Regions from separate parts of the Oceanobacillus sp. FSL K6-3682 genome, predicted to be linked through region 3. Evidence: riboswitches for the same ligand, from Rfam matches in the RefSeq annotation. Region 3 holds a riboswitch; each other region holds the start of a gene.
The links. A riboswitch is a leader RNA that binds a small molecule or an ion and turns the genes downstream of it on or off. The one in region 3 is predicted to bind preQ1.
Positions count from the first base shown of each region.

Region 1: linked by a shared signal. The riboswitch ahead of MHH51_RS04365 (QueT transporter family protein) and the one ahead of queF (preQ(1) synthase) in region 3 are both predicted to bind preQ1.
Region 2: linked by a shared signal. The riboswitch ahead of queC (7-cyano-7-deazaguanine synthase QueC) and the one ahead of queF (preQ(1) synthase) in region 3 are both predicted to bind preQ1.

Region 1 is NZ_CP150263.1:853,062-858,078, reverse strand. It holds gene MHH51_RS04375 (calcium/sodium antiporter) at 1-758, opposite strand, end outside; gene MHH51_RS04370 (VOC family protein) at 847-1,704, opposite strand; PreQ1 riboswitch class I at 2,097-2,141, shown strand; gene MHH51_RS04365 (QueT transporter family protein) at 2,150-2,632, shown strand; gene MHH51_RS04360 (DUF3891 family protein) at 2,781-3,548, shown strand; gene metA (homoserine O-succinyltransferase) at 3,656-4,567, opposite strand; gene MHH51_RS04350 (TetR/AcrR family transcriptional regulator) at 4,717-5,017, opposite strand, start outside.
Region 2 is NZ_CP150263.1:2,595,823-2,600,839, reverse strand. It holds gene MHH51_RS12980 (3-keto-5-aminohexanoate cleavage protein) at 1-352, shown strand, start outside; gene MHH51_RS12975 (3-hydroxyacyl-CoA dehydrogenase NAD-binding domain-containing protein) at 363-1,331, shown strand; gene MHH51_RS12970 (thioesterase family protein) at 1,318-1,791, shown strand; PreQ1 riboswitch class I at 2,052-2,097, shown strand; gene queC (7-cyano-7-deazaguanine synthase QueC) at 2,180-2,854, shown strand; gene queD (6-carboxytetrahydropterin synthase QueD) at 2,854-3,321, shown strand; gene queE (7-carboxy-7-deazaguanine synthase QueE) at 3,314-4,042, shown strand; gene MHH51_RS12950 (DUF1835 domain-containing protein) at 4,994-5,017, shown strand, end outside.
Region 3 is NZ_CP150263.1:996,120-1,001,136, forward strand. It holds gene MHH51_RS05080 (metal-binding protein ZinT) at 1-358, shown strand, start outside; gene MHH51_RS05085 (alpha/beta fold hydrolase) at 625-1,431, shown strand; gene murB (UDP-N-acetylmuramate dehydrogenase) at 1,598-2,521, shown strand; PreQ1 riboswitch class I at 2,636-2,682, shown strand; gene queF (preQ(1) synthase) at 2,760-3,257, shown strand; gene MHH51_RS05100 (queuosine precursor transporter) at 3,305-3,940, shown strand; gene ehuA (ectoine/hydroxyectoine ABC transporter ATP-binding protein EhuA) at 4,062-4,832, opposite strand; gene ehuD (ectoine/hydroxyectoine ABC transporter permease subunit EhuD) at 4,832-5,017, opposite strand, start outside.

The DNA.
Region 1 (5,017 bases), 140 kb from region 3:
ACAAATAAGATATTAAAAATCCCGCTGCCAACAACATTTCCTAAGGCAATTTCACTTTCATTCTTTAGTGCTGCTGAGATAGAGGTAACTAATTCAGGTAATGAGGTTCCTATTGCAACAATAGTCAAACCAACTAAAGCTTCACTCATTCCCCATGACAAAGCAATTTCCGTAGCATTAGACACAACAAATTGCCCCCCAAGAATAATTGCTGCCAATCCGAGCAGAGTAATAAAGGTACTCTTTCCCCACTTTACATTTGAATCTTTAATGGCTTTGGTTTCTTTTCTGCTTTTCAAACCGACCTCAATAATGTAATACATAAAAATCGCTAGAAACAGAAAGAAAATGATTCCATCACTTCTGCTGAGGATATTTTCTGTCGATCCCTGAAGCAGTACATCACTCCCTAGTGCAAACAAAGCTACTGCCGCCAATAATGCAAAAGGAATCTGTTTGACAATCATTTCATTTTGAACCTGAAGCGGGTAAATAGCTGCTGCCAATCCAACAACCAGTGTAATATTAAAGATATTGCTTCCAACTACGTTTCCTACTGCTACATCGGCTGTTCCCTGGACAGCCGCAATAATACTCACCGTTGCTTCTGGCGCACTTGTCCCTAAGGCTACAATCGTTAATCCAATTAAAATCGGCGGAACACGCAAAAGCTGTGCAATATTGGAGGAACCATCCACAAACCAGTCTGCTCCTTTCACTAACAATGAAAATCCGATAATTAATAAGACATATTCCATGAGTCTACTCCCCATCTCTCCCTGCATTTGTGTTTTTTATTCTACCGTAATTGTATTTTCCTATCCACTATTTTCATGTAGATATTTCTTACTTTGCTGAACCCAATATAAAAATTTGATTTCCTGCAGGGTCCTTTACCATTCCTTCATCAACTGAATAGCCTAAAGCTTTCAGTCTTTCCATTGCTTTGTCTGCCTCTTCTTTAACAGGATATACTATTGTAAAAAACTTCAATCCGACTTCATTTTGATCTGGTACCGGCGCCCCTTCTCCATTCCACGTATTTATTGCAATATGATGATGATAACCGCTATCAGATAAAAAGGAAGCTCCAGGATAAACGGTTACTTCTTGAAAGCCTAATCCTTCTACATAGAACTCCTTTGCTTTTGACAAATCATTCACATGTAAATGAATATGTCCAATAAGGGTTTCTTCAGGCATGCCATTCCACTCCTCTGTTGCTAGTTCGAGAAGTCCATCTGCATCAAGCGGTTCTGTGCTCATTTGTACAGATTCTTCTGACCAGCTCCAGCTTTCAGATAATCGGTCTCTCGCTACTTCAATCCCATTTCCATCCGGATCTGAGAAATAGAGTGCTTCACTGACTAAGTGATCAGAAGCACCTAATTGCAGCGTATATCTTCTCCCCTCCTGCAAAAGATATTTTAAAAATACTGCCAGGTCTTTTCGTTCCGGCAAAAGAATAGCAAAATGATAGAGCCCTGTTGTTCTTCTTTGTTTTGACACAACTCCTTCAGGCTGCTCCAGAGTAATTAAAGCCTTCTTGCTGTCTGCCGAAAGTACTGCTTTATTATCTGTTTTCCGCATTATTCTAAAGCCCAAAAAATCTTGATAAAATTGAATAGAACGTTGTAAATCTGTTACCTGTATAGTTATATCTGATACGTATATTGTCTGTTCGTCAAAAAATTTCTTTTCCATTTATAATAGTCACCTTTCCGGTTTTATATTTCACTAAAAATAATAAACTTACTTTATGTAACTAATTATAAATGAGTGAAGTCCAGCGGTCAAAAATGTTTTCTCGTTCAGATTATTTAACTTCTGTTTAAATTAATAACTCAACTTTCGCACCTGAGAATAAGCGTCTATACCTTCCTATTCCATTATGAACATGTTCTTCATTATCCTGCTTGCATGTTGTTAAATCATCCTTCTATTGAAATGAAAATTGGATGAAATTGCTGCAATAGCAATTCATATTGTGGAGATTTGACCAATGACGAGAAAAACAATAAACACGACTACTATTTACACTATAAATAGTATAAAACGATTGTTTTCCAATTCAAATACTGATATGATAAGCGTTGCATGACGTGGTTCGTAACCATCCCACGCTAAAAAACTAGGAGGAAAACAAAATATGAATATAAAAACACTTGTGGTTAACGGGATTATCGCAGCGCTATATGTTGCTCTATCCTTGCTGGTCTCTCCCGTTGCATTCGGAGCGATTCAATTTCGAATATCAGAGATGTTTAACCATTTAATTATCTTTGATAAACGTTACTTTTTCGGAATTACAATTGGTGTATTTGCATCTAATTTATTTTCAATGGCAGGCGGGCTCGATCTCTTATTCGGGACAGCACATACTGCTATATCGTTAGGAATTATTATTTTCTTAAAGAAATATATTAAAAATACACTCACACTGTTATTCCTGAATACATTGATTTTCAGCTTTAATATGTTTATTATCGCTTTTATGCTAAAGATTGCTTTAAACTTACCATTCCTGCTTACATGGCTTACAACAGGAGCCAGTGAATTAATTGTATTGCTGATTGGTATCCCGATTTTCTATACTTTATATAAACGGATACATTTTGATAAAATAATATAGAATCGAGAATAAGACGGTGGATCATCCATCGTCTTTTTAATAATTGAAATCCAGATAACCCTTTTTAACTATACTAATGAGTATAATCAGATCACCTCTTTATAAATATCATTTTTTGTAAATTATCATTTTGAAGGGAAGGATTAATATGATTATCAGAAATCAGGACGAGCATTTTATTTTTATAGCACAGCCAGACCATGCTCTTTTATCAGGAGAATTTTTAAAACATCTGGACTCCAGTTATTTGGAGCATGCTCCTTACAAAGATTCTGTTATTTATGCTGCTTATCAGCACGACTGTGGCTGGAAAGCATTTGACAAGCAGCCCTTTTGGAATGATCAGGCTAATCAGCCTTATTCATTTATTGATTTTCCAACCATTCCAAAAACCGTATTATACACGCAGGGTATTGAACAGGTTCAGGAGAAGGATAGCTACGCTGCTTTACTTTGCAGTGAACATTATAAACGTTTCCTGATAAAATCCTCTCTCCCTGAAGCGGAAGCATTTGTTCAACAGGAAGCAAAGCGTCAGGAATGGTTAATCAGTACCATGAAGGATTTTGATAAGCAAAGCTTTGAAGCTGACTATACACTGTTACAGTTTTCCGATAACTTGTCCCTGTTTGTTTGCATGAACGAGGCCGGAGCAGAGGATAAAGACCTGCATCCTTTTTTCAAAGAAGGGTTATCCTTATCAAACAGTGCTTCTAAATTACCATCTGACTATTCCATTGGCTGGACAGGCAGAGATGCCATTGCTATAGATCCTTTTCCGTTTTCATCAGATTTCTCTGTCACTTTAACATACAAGTGTGTTCAAAAAGCAGCAATTCAACAGCAAGGATTAATTGCTGCTTATGAGCATGCTCCAATTTTAGCAGAAACAATTTGGATAAATGCCCGTAATTAATCACTTTTTTACGGAAATAAGGCCGGGAGTGCTCCTGACCTTATTTCCTGCCAAATCAAAAAGGACCAGACACATCTGGCCCCTTAAAGTCAAGCCTAAGTGTAAGTTCACTCTCCCCAAACATAAGGTGTTTCCTGATACACATAATAATTCAACCAATTGGAAAATAGTAAGCTGCAATGACTCTTCCAGCGATGCTTTGGAAGTTTGTCCGGATCATTATTTGGATAATAGTTTTCTGGTAATGCTGTGTCAACACCGCGGGCATGATCTCTTTCATATTCTTCTTTTAACGTTGTCGCCGTGTATTCTAAATGACCTGTTGCCATAATATGCTTCCCATCCTTAGATGCAAGTAAAAACACCCCTGCATCATCGGACACAGCTAATAGTTGCAAGTCAGGATGATTATCAATTTCTTCCAAAGATACTGTGGTATAGCGCGAATGCGGTGCTAAGAATATTTCATCAAATCCTCTTACCAGACGTTCTTTCGGTGCTAATACCTCATGTTCAAAAACTCCAAAACATTTTTGCGGGAGGGCATGCTTATCAATGCCATAATGATGATATAAAGCTGCCTGCGCTCCCCAGCAAATATGAAGTGTAGATGTAACATGATCATTCGTCCACTCCATAATTTCTTGCAGTTCCTCCCAATAATCAACATCTGTAAAGGAAAGATGCTCTACCGGGGACCCTGTAATAATCATACCGTCAAATGTTTTATCCCGAACCTCTTCAAAGGTCTTATAAAATGTATCCAGGTGGTTCTGACTTGTTGTTTTTGATTCATGTGAAGCCATTCGCAAAAAAGAAATACGCACTTGTAATGGGGTATTCCCAAGGTATCTTAACAATTGCGTTTCAGTCTTTTGTTTTTCAGGCATCAAATTGAGGATAAGAATACTCAGCGGACGAATTTCCTGTGAATCCGCGCGCTGTTCATCCATCACAAAGATATTTTCCTCTTCTAAAATCTCTTTTGCTGGCAGCTCTCTTGGAATTTTAATCGGCATTGTCTGACCTCCATCCACTTTTCTGCTTTATTAATTTCAAACGATCTTTTTTGAAAGATATGCTTTTCTCCCAAATTATTAGTCTATTTCTTATTGTAAAGGCTTGCTGAAAAAGTTCAACCCTTCTTTTCAGCAAAATAAGCAAATATTTATTCTAATCTTGGATGAAGAATCTGCACCTGACGCATACTTTTTAAAATTAATAGCAGCTGCTCGGCCATGTAATTCGTACTATAGCTAAAATTATTTTCCGCCCATTCAAATATCATACCAATAATTGCATTCACAAAGAAGCTAGCCTGCAAAGCCTGATTCGGCTGATTTGCTTCCTTTTTTATTTTCGTTAAATCATGAATGGTTAAGTTCTTTAATACCTTGAAAATCTTTGTCTGAAAATAAGTCAGTTTATCTGTCCGCAGCATTAATGCATAAAAGCCTTGAAATTTTTCC
Region 2 (5,017 bases), 1.6 Mb from region 3:
TGAAGGGCTGGTGGAAGGAACACCAATGTATCAGTTTTGTCTTGGGATTCCATGGGGCGCTGATGCTGATTCAGAAACAATCGAATATATGAAAAGACGTATTGTCGGGGGATCCCACTGGTCGGCGTTCGGTATTGGCCGCATGCAGCTGCCGATTGTTGCACAGGCTGCTTTGCTTGGCGGGAATGTCCGTGTTGGATTAGAAGACAATCTATATTTAGAAAAAGGTGTACTTGGTACAAATGAACAGCTGGTAGATCAAGCTGTCAATATTTTAAACAGTGTGAAACTTGAGCCGATGACAGCGGCAGAAGCGAGAGAGCATTTGAATCTGAAAACATTTAATTCTTAAGAGGTGAACTATGGCACAAAAAACAATGGCAGTTTTAGGAACTGGAGTTATCGGCAATGGCTGGATTGCCCGCTTTTTAGCAAGCGGTCATAAAGTCAATGCTTTTGATCCGGCTCCTGGCGCGAAAGAAAAAACAGAAAAAATGATAGATGAAATTTGGACAACATTAGAAGAATTTGGAATAAGTGATGAAGCAGCGAAGGAAAATCTCAGCTTTTATGACACCTTAGAAGAAGCTGTAAAAGAAGCTGATTTGATACAAGAAAACGTCCCAGAACAGGAAGCGTTGAAGAAAAAGGTATTGGTACAAGTCGATGCCGCAGCTAAACCAACAGCGATTATTGCATCCAGTACCTCCGGTTATATGCCTTCAGTACTGCAGGAGGACTGTGCTCACCATCCAGAACGCGTTATTGTTGCACATCCATTTAATCCAGTTTACTTAATACCGCTGGTAGAAATAGCTGGAGGCAAACAAACAGAAAGAAGTTACATGGAAAAAGCAGAAAAAATGTATGAAAGCATGAATATGAAGCCGCTTGTGATGAAAGGCGAAATTGATGGTCATATTGGTGACCGGCTTATGGAAGCAATTTGGCGTGAAGGTCTTCATATTGTCAACGATGGCGTTGCCACAACTGAAGAAGTGGATAAGGCGATTGTGTATGGACCTGGTCTGCGCTGGGCTTTGATGGGACCATTTTTGACACTTCATTTAGCTGGTGGTAAAGACGGTATGAAGCACATGCTTGAACAGTTTGGTCCTGCTTTGAAGCTTCCGTGGACTCGCTTGGTAGCCCCAGAATTGACCGAAGAATTAAGTGAAAAAGTTATTTCAGGAACTGCAGAGCAAAGCGGAGATGTACCAATTGAAGATCTGGAGCATCGTCGTGACCGCTTCTTGATTAAACTGATGGGGCTTTTAGAGGAAGAAGGTTTCTGGCCGGCAGAAAGGCTGCTTTCCTATGATAGAAAGTAAGCAAATATGGAAGGGCCGTGTATTGCCCGAATGGGTAGATTATAATGGCCATTTAAATGATGCATATTATGCTTTGATTTTCAGCCGCAGCCTGGATGCCTTGATGGATGAAATTGGACTCGATGAAGAAGGAAGAAAAGCAAACGCTTATACTATATTTACCCTGGAAGCGCATATTAAATATTTAAAAGAAGCACATGAAAATGAAGAACTGCATACAAATGTTACTGTTTTGAACAAGGATGAAAAGCGTATGCATCTTTGGTTTGAAATGAAAAATGAAGAAAATACGACTGTGGCAACCAGTGAACAGATGGTAATGGGAATGGACCAGATATCAGGGCGCCCTGCGCCGTTTCCAGATACAGTTGATGTGCGGATTAATCAATTTCCTAGATTGCCAAAAGAGAATTGGCCTACTGGAGCGAATACACTTATGGGTATTCGTGAGAAAAAATAACATATACTTTTGATTGAAACAAAAATATTTGTATTGTCATAGGTAATATATACTCCCTTTATTGTGAACAGAGAAATAATTAAAATTCTCTCAGATGATAAAGGGAGCATTTGCTATGCCCGAAAGAACAGATATCATTCGCTGTAAGACTGTATTAGCTGTTGAAAAATAATTCAACATTTGTAAAAATGGTAACATCATCAGGAAAAATATGTTATACTGCCATTTGTAATCAACATTAATAAAATCTACGAAACGAAGTAGAAGAGGTTCTAGCTAACACCCTCTATAAAAAACTAAGGATAACCATACCGAGCCTTAGGTATGGTTTTTTATATTTTCTGGGTGTATAGGATTCTCTTTTTCAGATTGGAAAGGGGATTTTTTTATGGGAAAAAATAATAAGCGCGCAGTAGTTGTATTTAGCGGTGGCCAGGATAGCACTACCTGCTTATTTTGGGCATTAGAAAAGTTTGAGCATGTGGAATTAGTGACCTTTGATTACAATCAACGTCATAGCCTGGAGATTGAAGTCGCCAGGGAAATTGCTGAAGAGCAAGGGTTGAGACATCATATCCTGGATATGTCATTACTGAATCAATTAGCTCCTAATGCTCTGACAAGGGCGGATATAGAAGTGGAAAATGCCGAAGAGGAAGGAAAATTACCAAATACATTTGTCCCGGGAAGAAATTTACTGTTTCTTTCATTTGCAGCAATTTTAGCTAAGCAAATCAATGCAAAGCATATTATTACCGGTGTATGTGAGACAGATTTTAGCGGATATCCGGATTGCCGTGATATCTTTACTAAGTCTTTAAATGTCACATTAAATTTGTCAATGGACGAAGATTTTGTTATTCACACTCCATTAATGTGGCTGGACAAAGCAGAAACATGGAAAATGGCGGACGGGCTGCAAGTCTTCGATTATATCAGAGAGAGAACACTAACCTGCTATAACGGAATAAGAGGGGCCGGGTGCGGAGAGTGTCCGGCATGCCAATTGCGCCAGCGAGGGTTAGATCAATATCTGGCAAGAAGGCAGGAGGTGAATCAATAATGTTCGGGTTTCGTATTGTTGAAGAACTGCAAAAACTGGATGAAGATATTCAAAGAGAGCATTTAGCCTACCATCAAAAACGAGTAATGGTAAGTAAAGAATTTACATTCGATGCGGCACACCATCTTCATTGTTATGAGGGAAAGTGTAAAAATCTTCACGGGCATACCTATAAAGTTATATTCGGTATCAGCGGTTTTGTTGATGAAATCGGCTTAGTTATTGATTTCTCCGATATAAAAAAGATTTGGAAGGACAAGATTGAAGTATTTTTAGATCATCGTTATTTAAATGAAACATTACCAAAAATGAATACAACTGCAGAAAATATGGTCGTCTGGATTTTTGAACAAATGGAAGAAGCAATCCGTGACCTGCCTAACGATTGTAAAGTAGAACTTGTCCGGCTGTTTGAAACGCCGACGAGTTATGCTGAGGCCAGACGGGAGTGGATTTATCATGCGTAAAATACCTGTTTTAGAGATATTCGGACCTACGATTCAAGGGGAAGGAATGGTAGTGGGACGTAAGACGATGTTTGTAAGGACAGCTGGATGTGATTATCGATGTGCATGGTGCGATTCCTCATTTACATGGGATGGAAGCGCCAAAGAAGATATTGTTCAGATGACGAGTGAAGAGATTTGGCAGCGGCTGAAAGAAATAGGCGGCAATCAATTTGACCATGTGACGATTTCAGGCGGGAATCCAGCTTTGTTATCTGCTATTGATAACCTGATCGATTTGCTACAGAAAAATAATATCGAGGTCGCCCTGGAAACACAGGGGAGTAGTTATCAGGATTGGTTTATGAAAATTGATGATCTGACCATTTCTCCAAAACCGCCAAGCTCTAATATGAAAACAAACTGGGAGAAGCTTGATGATATCATCCATCAACTTAAAGCAAATGAACGATTAAAACATACCAGCTTAAAGGTTGTAATTTTTGATAAAGAAGATCTTCATTATGCTGAAAAAGTACATCAGCGCTATCCGGAGCTTGCTTTTTTCATGCAGGTAGGAAATGATGATTTAGAGGAAGCAGAGCCGCAGCAATTATCCCGGCATTTATTAAATAAGTATGAATGGCTAATTAATGAAGTAGTGGCATCTACAGTGTTGAATCGGGTTCGTGTTCTGCCGCAGGTGCATGCGTTAGTTTGGGGAAATAAACGTGGGGTGTAGTAAAAAAAGGGAATTTCACGGATAATAATATAATTTGTTATGGTAAAGCACCTTTATTGTTATGAGAAAAAGTATAAAAATCTTTACGGGCATATTTATAAAATCATGTTCATTATCATAAGTTAAATTTCTGTAGAGAATCTGTTATTTTTACTTTTAACAAAATAGAAAGTTGATCCAGGTCAATGGTAAGACTCTGATAATACTTGAGAAGTCAGTCTGACTTCTCAAGTATTCATTTTTAAAAACTCCTATAGGCAGAGAGAAATTAGAAACTTCTACATGAGTAACATAACTATTCCATTTCCAGTCCAAGTCCCTCTAAGTGTTTAATATAATTTTCCGTTTTTAAATCGTCTACCTAAGAAACGGCTGCATCAATTTCAATGATGTCTTGCATATTGGCTTCTGATAAAACTAAAGATGCTTCAGTAATAAAATAATCGTCCTCATGAATACTCCCGCCACTTCATTTCTATTGAAATTGGAAGTGGGGGTTTCTGGGGTGTCGAATTTCAAGATGACGATTAACCTCCAGTGGAGTGGACACATCGGTGTGCTGAAAACACCCAACCCCGCTATCCCATTGGTCTTTGCCTCCTAAGACTACTTTTATCTTACAACCAAAGTTACCGGGTTTCGTAAAGCCCCGATATTGGAAAAGCTGTGATGAGACGCATCTTTGAAAACTTTTCGCATAATATTTGCAGCGCCATTTACATCTGCATGGATGAAGTATTAAAACCTCCCACCTAAAATCCGATGAAATTTTTGAGGAAGGAGTCCGCTTGGCTGAAATGATAGAAATAAAGAAAGAAAAGCTGTTATTATGTAAAATGTGTTATTAAGGTTGCTTATACTATGAATTTTTATTCAATATGGAAGATGTAGTTGCTTATCCATCAAGCATGGTGCATTGTGATAAAATGATCTTAGCGGAGGATTGATTATATGAAACACTTTATATTTGGAAGT
Region 3 (5,017 bases):
AACTGGCTATGAAACAGATATAGAGCGTATCGTCATTGATGGAGACGAAATTACTTTTTACCAAAATGGCGAAGAGCATACAGGAACGTATGCTTATGACAGCTATGAAATTCTTGAATATGAAGCTGGAAACCGCGGTGTCCGTTATATTTTCGAATTAGAAGGAGAAGCGGATGAAAATCTGCCGGGATATATTCAATTTAGTGACCATGGAATTGCTCCTGGTGAATCATGGCATTTCCATTTGTATATGGGAGATGATAATGACGCCTTATTAGAAGAAATGGATAACTGGCCGACATATTATCCATCTGATTTAGATACCGATGAGATTGTTCATGAACTAATTGCTCATTAATGATTAATAGCAAATAGAATGCTGTTTATAAAAGCAGATTCTATTTGCTTTTTTATTGCACTATAAAAAAGAAGTGAAATTGCAGCGTGAGTTTTGGTGAAAAGAGGGGTTCCAGCTCTGGTAAATCTGTATCTTTTAAGGCTTGACCTGCCAATTTTTCTTCATCGGAAAAGATGTCTTAACAGGATAAGGATGTTATAATAGCTATGTATTTTTGTTAATAATGCAAACATAGATTTACAAAAGAAATTGAGGGAAGTAAATACATGAGAAAGAAGATAGCAGGTATTGTTTTGAGTATAGTAATTGTGATTGGTGCTGCTTCAGGTTTTTATTTCTATCAGCAGAATCAAACGCAGGCAGAAGAATATACTGGGGCACCGACTATTTTTATACATGGCTATAAAGGAACGGAAAATTCGTTTGGATATATGCTTGACCGCTTTGAAAATACGTACCAGTGGGGTAATAAAGGTTTTATTTACTATGTTCAAAAAGATGGGAATATAATTGATTATAATTTAAATAAGGGAAGATACGCACCGACGTTTGTACAGATTGTTCTGGAAGACAACCGTGCAAGCTTTCAGAACAGTACAGAATGGATTGCAAATGTGCTCCTGCACTTAAAGGAAAACTATCGTGTAGAGGAGGTTAATCTGGTTGGCCATTCTATGGGCGGCATTCTGGCAGTGAAATATACGATGGAGTATCCGCTGAATGGTTATCCAACAGTAAATAAGCTTGTTGCAATTGGCAGTCCGTTTGATGGTATTTATAATGAAGGTTATTTTGAATTACATCAGGATGAAGCTGCAGACGATTTAAAACCCGATTCCCGCGCTTTAAATGTACTGCGGGAGAATATGTTTCCGGCAGATGTTAATGTGTACAGCATAGCCAGTACAGGAGATACTGTTGCAGTGCCGGAAAGTGTAAAGACTTTAAGGAATATAATACCGGAACAAAATTATAAAGAGACAATCATTGATGATCCGCAGCTGACACACAGTGCTATGCATGAAAGCCCGCAAATTGATAAATTGATTTATAGCTTTTTGTGGCAAGATTAATTGGATTCAACTACAATAGTATAGGATTCATCAAAAATAGATTACTCCAGCCTTATTGAAAGTTAAAGCTGGAGAGACTGGGATGTCTGCTTTTAAACAGTGGCAGAAAAAAGAATAACAATGCCAAATGTATATATATCATTTGGCAAATTAAAGGAATGATAGCATGAATAAATACCATCATCTCTACGATCAATTAATTCAACATACAAATAAAGATAATGTATTAATCAATGAGCCGATAAGAGAACATACGTATACAAAATTAGGCGGGGCTGCAGATTTTTATATCACGCCATCGTCTTATGAAGAAGTACAGGCAATTATCCGCTTTGCCAACCAGGAAAATGTACCATTTACAATGCTTGGAAATGGTTCTAATTTAATCGTGAAGGATGGCGGAATCCGGGGAATTGTTATGAACCTTCAACAGCTGGCGTCCATTTGGCGAGAAGGGGATAAGGTCATCTCTCAAAGTGGTGCAAGAATTATTGATGCTTCCCGTTTTGCTTTGAAGGAAGAACTTACGGGGCTGGAGTTTGCATGCGGGATTCCGGGTTCTGTCGGGGGAGCTCTGTATATGAATGCAGGCGCATACGGCGGAGAAATTAAAGATGCGCTGGAAAGCACAGTAGTTGTAACGAAAGATGGAGAGCTGCTGTCATTAACTGCGGATCAGCTGGATCTCAGCTATCGCACAAGTAATATCCCGGACAACGGCTATATTGTTTTAGAAGCAACCTTTGCTCTAAAATCCGGAAGCAAGGAAGAAATTAAAGAAGTAATGGATGATCTTACATATAAGAGAGAATCCAAGCAGCCATTGGAATATCCATCTTGCGGCAGTGTATTTAAGAGGCCGCCCGGTTTTTTTGCCGGCAAGCTGATTCAAGACAGTAATCTTCAAGGACAGCAAATTGGTGGAGCGGAAGTTTCTACAAAACATGCTGGTTTTATTGTCAATAAAAATAATGCAACAGCGTCAGAATATATTTCATTAATTCAATTTGTCCAGGCGACAGTGAAAGAGAAATTTGATGTACAGTTAGAACGTGAAGTGCGCATTATTGGCGAGGATATGGAGAAATAAAATTGTAGAGCAGGCTCCGGGCATGAAAGGTAAGATACGGAACTTTGTAATATAAAAGAAAGATTGACATTCAGAGTCTACATTCTTATAATATGAAGTGTTAATTTTAACCAATAGGCAGAGGTTCTTAGCGTTAACCCTCTATAAAAAACTAAGGACAACTTGTAATTATCAAGCTGTGTTCCTTGGGAGCATGGCTTTTTTGTTTATCTTAAAATATCAAAAGGAGGTGAGCAGCATGGCAGGAAGAAGTGAAAAGGATCTGCAAGGAATTGAATTGCTGGGAAATAAAGAAACGAAATATGCGTTTGATTATACACCAGAGATTTTAGAGGTGTTTGATAATCAGCATCCGAACCGGGATTATTTTGTGAAATTAAACTGTCCGGAATTTACAACACTTTGTCCAATGACAAATCAGCCTGATTTTGGAACAATTTATATCAGCTATATTCCAGATATTAAAATGGTAGAGAGTAAATCTTTAAAATTATATTTATTCAGTTTCCGAAACCATGGTGATTTCCATGAGGACTGTGTCAATATCATTATGAATGATTTAATTGAACTGATGGATCCCCGTTATATTGAAGTGAGAGGAAAATTTACGCCACGCGGAGGAATCTCCATTGATCCATATTGTAATTATGGAAAAACGGGAACGAAATTTGAAAAGATGGCAGAAGACCGGTTAATGCAGCATGATATGTATCCGGAAACTGTAGATAATCGATAGAGGGAAACGTTAGGTCCTTGAACCTTTGGAGAGAAGGGAACAGGATAATGTATATTTACTTAAATGCTGTCTTTGTTGGGCTGTTATTGTTGTCCAATGTTTTGTCGGTCAAATTATTTCAAATGGGAAGCTTTGTGTTGCCGGCTGCAGCGATTGTTTATGTGATTACGTATTTAATGATGGATGTTATTGGCGAGGTTTATGGAAAAAAGGCTGCGAGAAAAACGATTCAAGCCGGATTTTTCACACAGATTATTGCTATGATATTTATTTATATTGCGATTCAGCTTCCACCGGCAGCGGATTTTCAATCACAGGCTGCTTTTGAAGAAATTTTTAATGGGAGTTTCCGCGTGATTTTAGCCAGTCTGGTTTCTTATTTTGTCAGCCAGAACTTAGGTGTTACAATTTTTCATGGATTAAAGCATCGTCATGGCAGGAAAAAGCTATGGCTGCGTAATAGTTTATCAACGATGACCAGCCAGCTCATTGATACGATATTATTTATTACAATTGCTTTTTGGGGGATTGTCCCGACAACAGTTTTACTTGGAATGATTGTATCACAATATATATGGAAGTTTATTGTTGCAGTGATGGACACACCATTTGCGTATCTGCTGGTCCGCTTAGCTAGAAAGCATGAGGAGAAAAACCAGGCGGAGTTATTGGAGGCTTCTTAAACAGGAGAATCTGATAGATTAATTCTTGTATTGATTATAAATACATTGAAAAGACCAGCCAGAGCAAAAAATATCTGGCTGGTCTTTTATAAGCAATGTTCAGCAGTATAATTCTCTTCATTTATCCTCTAAAACGCTGCAGGAACGATTGTACGCGAGGATTCTCGGAATGCTCAATAACTTCACTTGCAGTTCCCTGCTCCGCGATAACCCCTTCATCTAAGAAGAGTACTTTATCTGCTATATCCAGGGCAAAGTCCATTTCATGTGTGACAAGAATCATTGCCATATCATCGTTTTCTGCAATATCACGAATGACATTTAAAACTTCCCCCACAAGCTCAGGGTCAAGTGCTGAGGTAACCTCATCAAACAGCATAATTTTTGGGCGCATAACAAGCGCACGGGCCATAGCTACACGCTGCTTCTGTCCTCCTGAGAGCTGGCTGGGATAGTTATCCAGCTTATCTCCAAGTCCTACACGTTCAAGCATTTCTATGGAACGTTTTTTCACATCACTTTTTTCTTCATTTTTCACATGAACAGGCGCTGTCATACAATTTTCTAAAATAGTCATATGTGGAAACAGATTGAAATGCTGAAATACCATTCCAATATCTCCGCGAATAGAGCGTAAATGATTTTCATTTGCGTGAATCCATTTCCCGTTCTTCTCCATTTTCCACAGATTACGGCCATCCACGATAATATCGCCCGCTGTTGGCTGCTCCAATGTCATCAGCAGACGGATAATGGTTGTTTTTCCAGAACCGCTTGGGCCAATGACAGCTACTTTTTCAGCCGGGTATATATCTAAATCAATTCCTTTCAGCACTTCTACATCGCCGAAGGATTTATGAACATCTTTATAGGTAACGATTGGTTCAGCCATTATTGCATTGCTCCTTTGTCTTTCATGATTTGATTTTTATCGAATCTTTTGTTGAAACGATTCTCTAACTTCTTAATCAGCACTGCAGAAGGGTAGCTTAGTACTAAGAAAATGATTCCTACAATGGTTAACGGTTCAAGGTAGGACCAGTTTTCCGCACCATATGATCTGGCAAGCAGCATAAT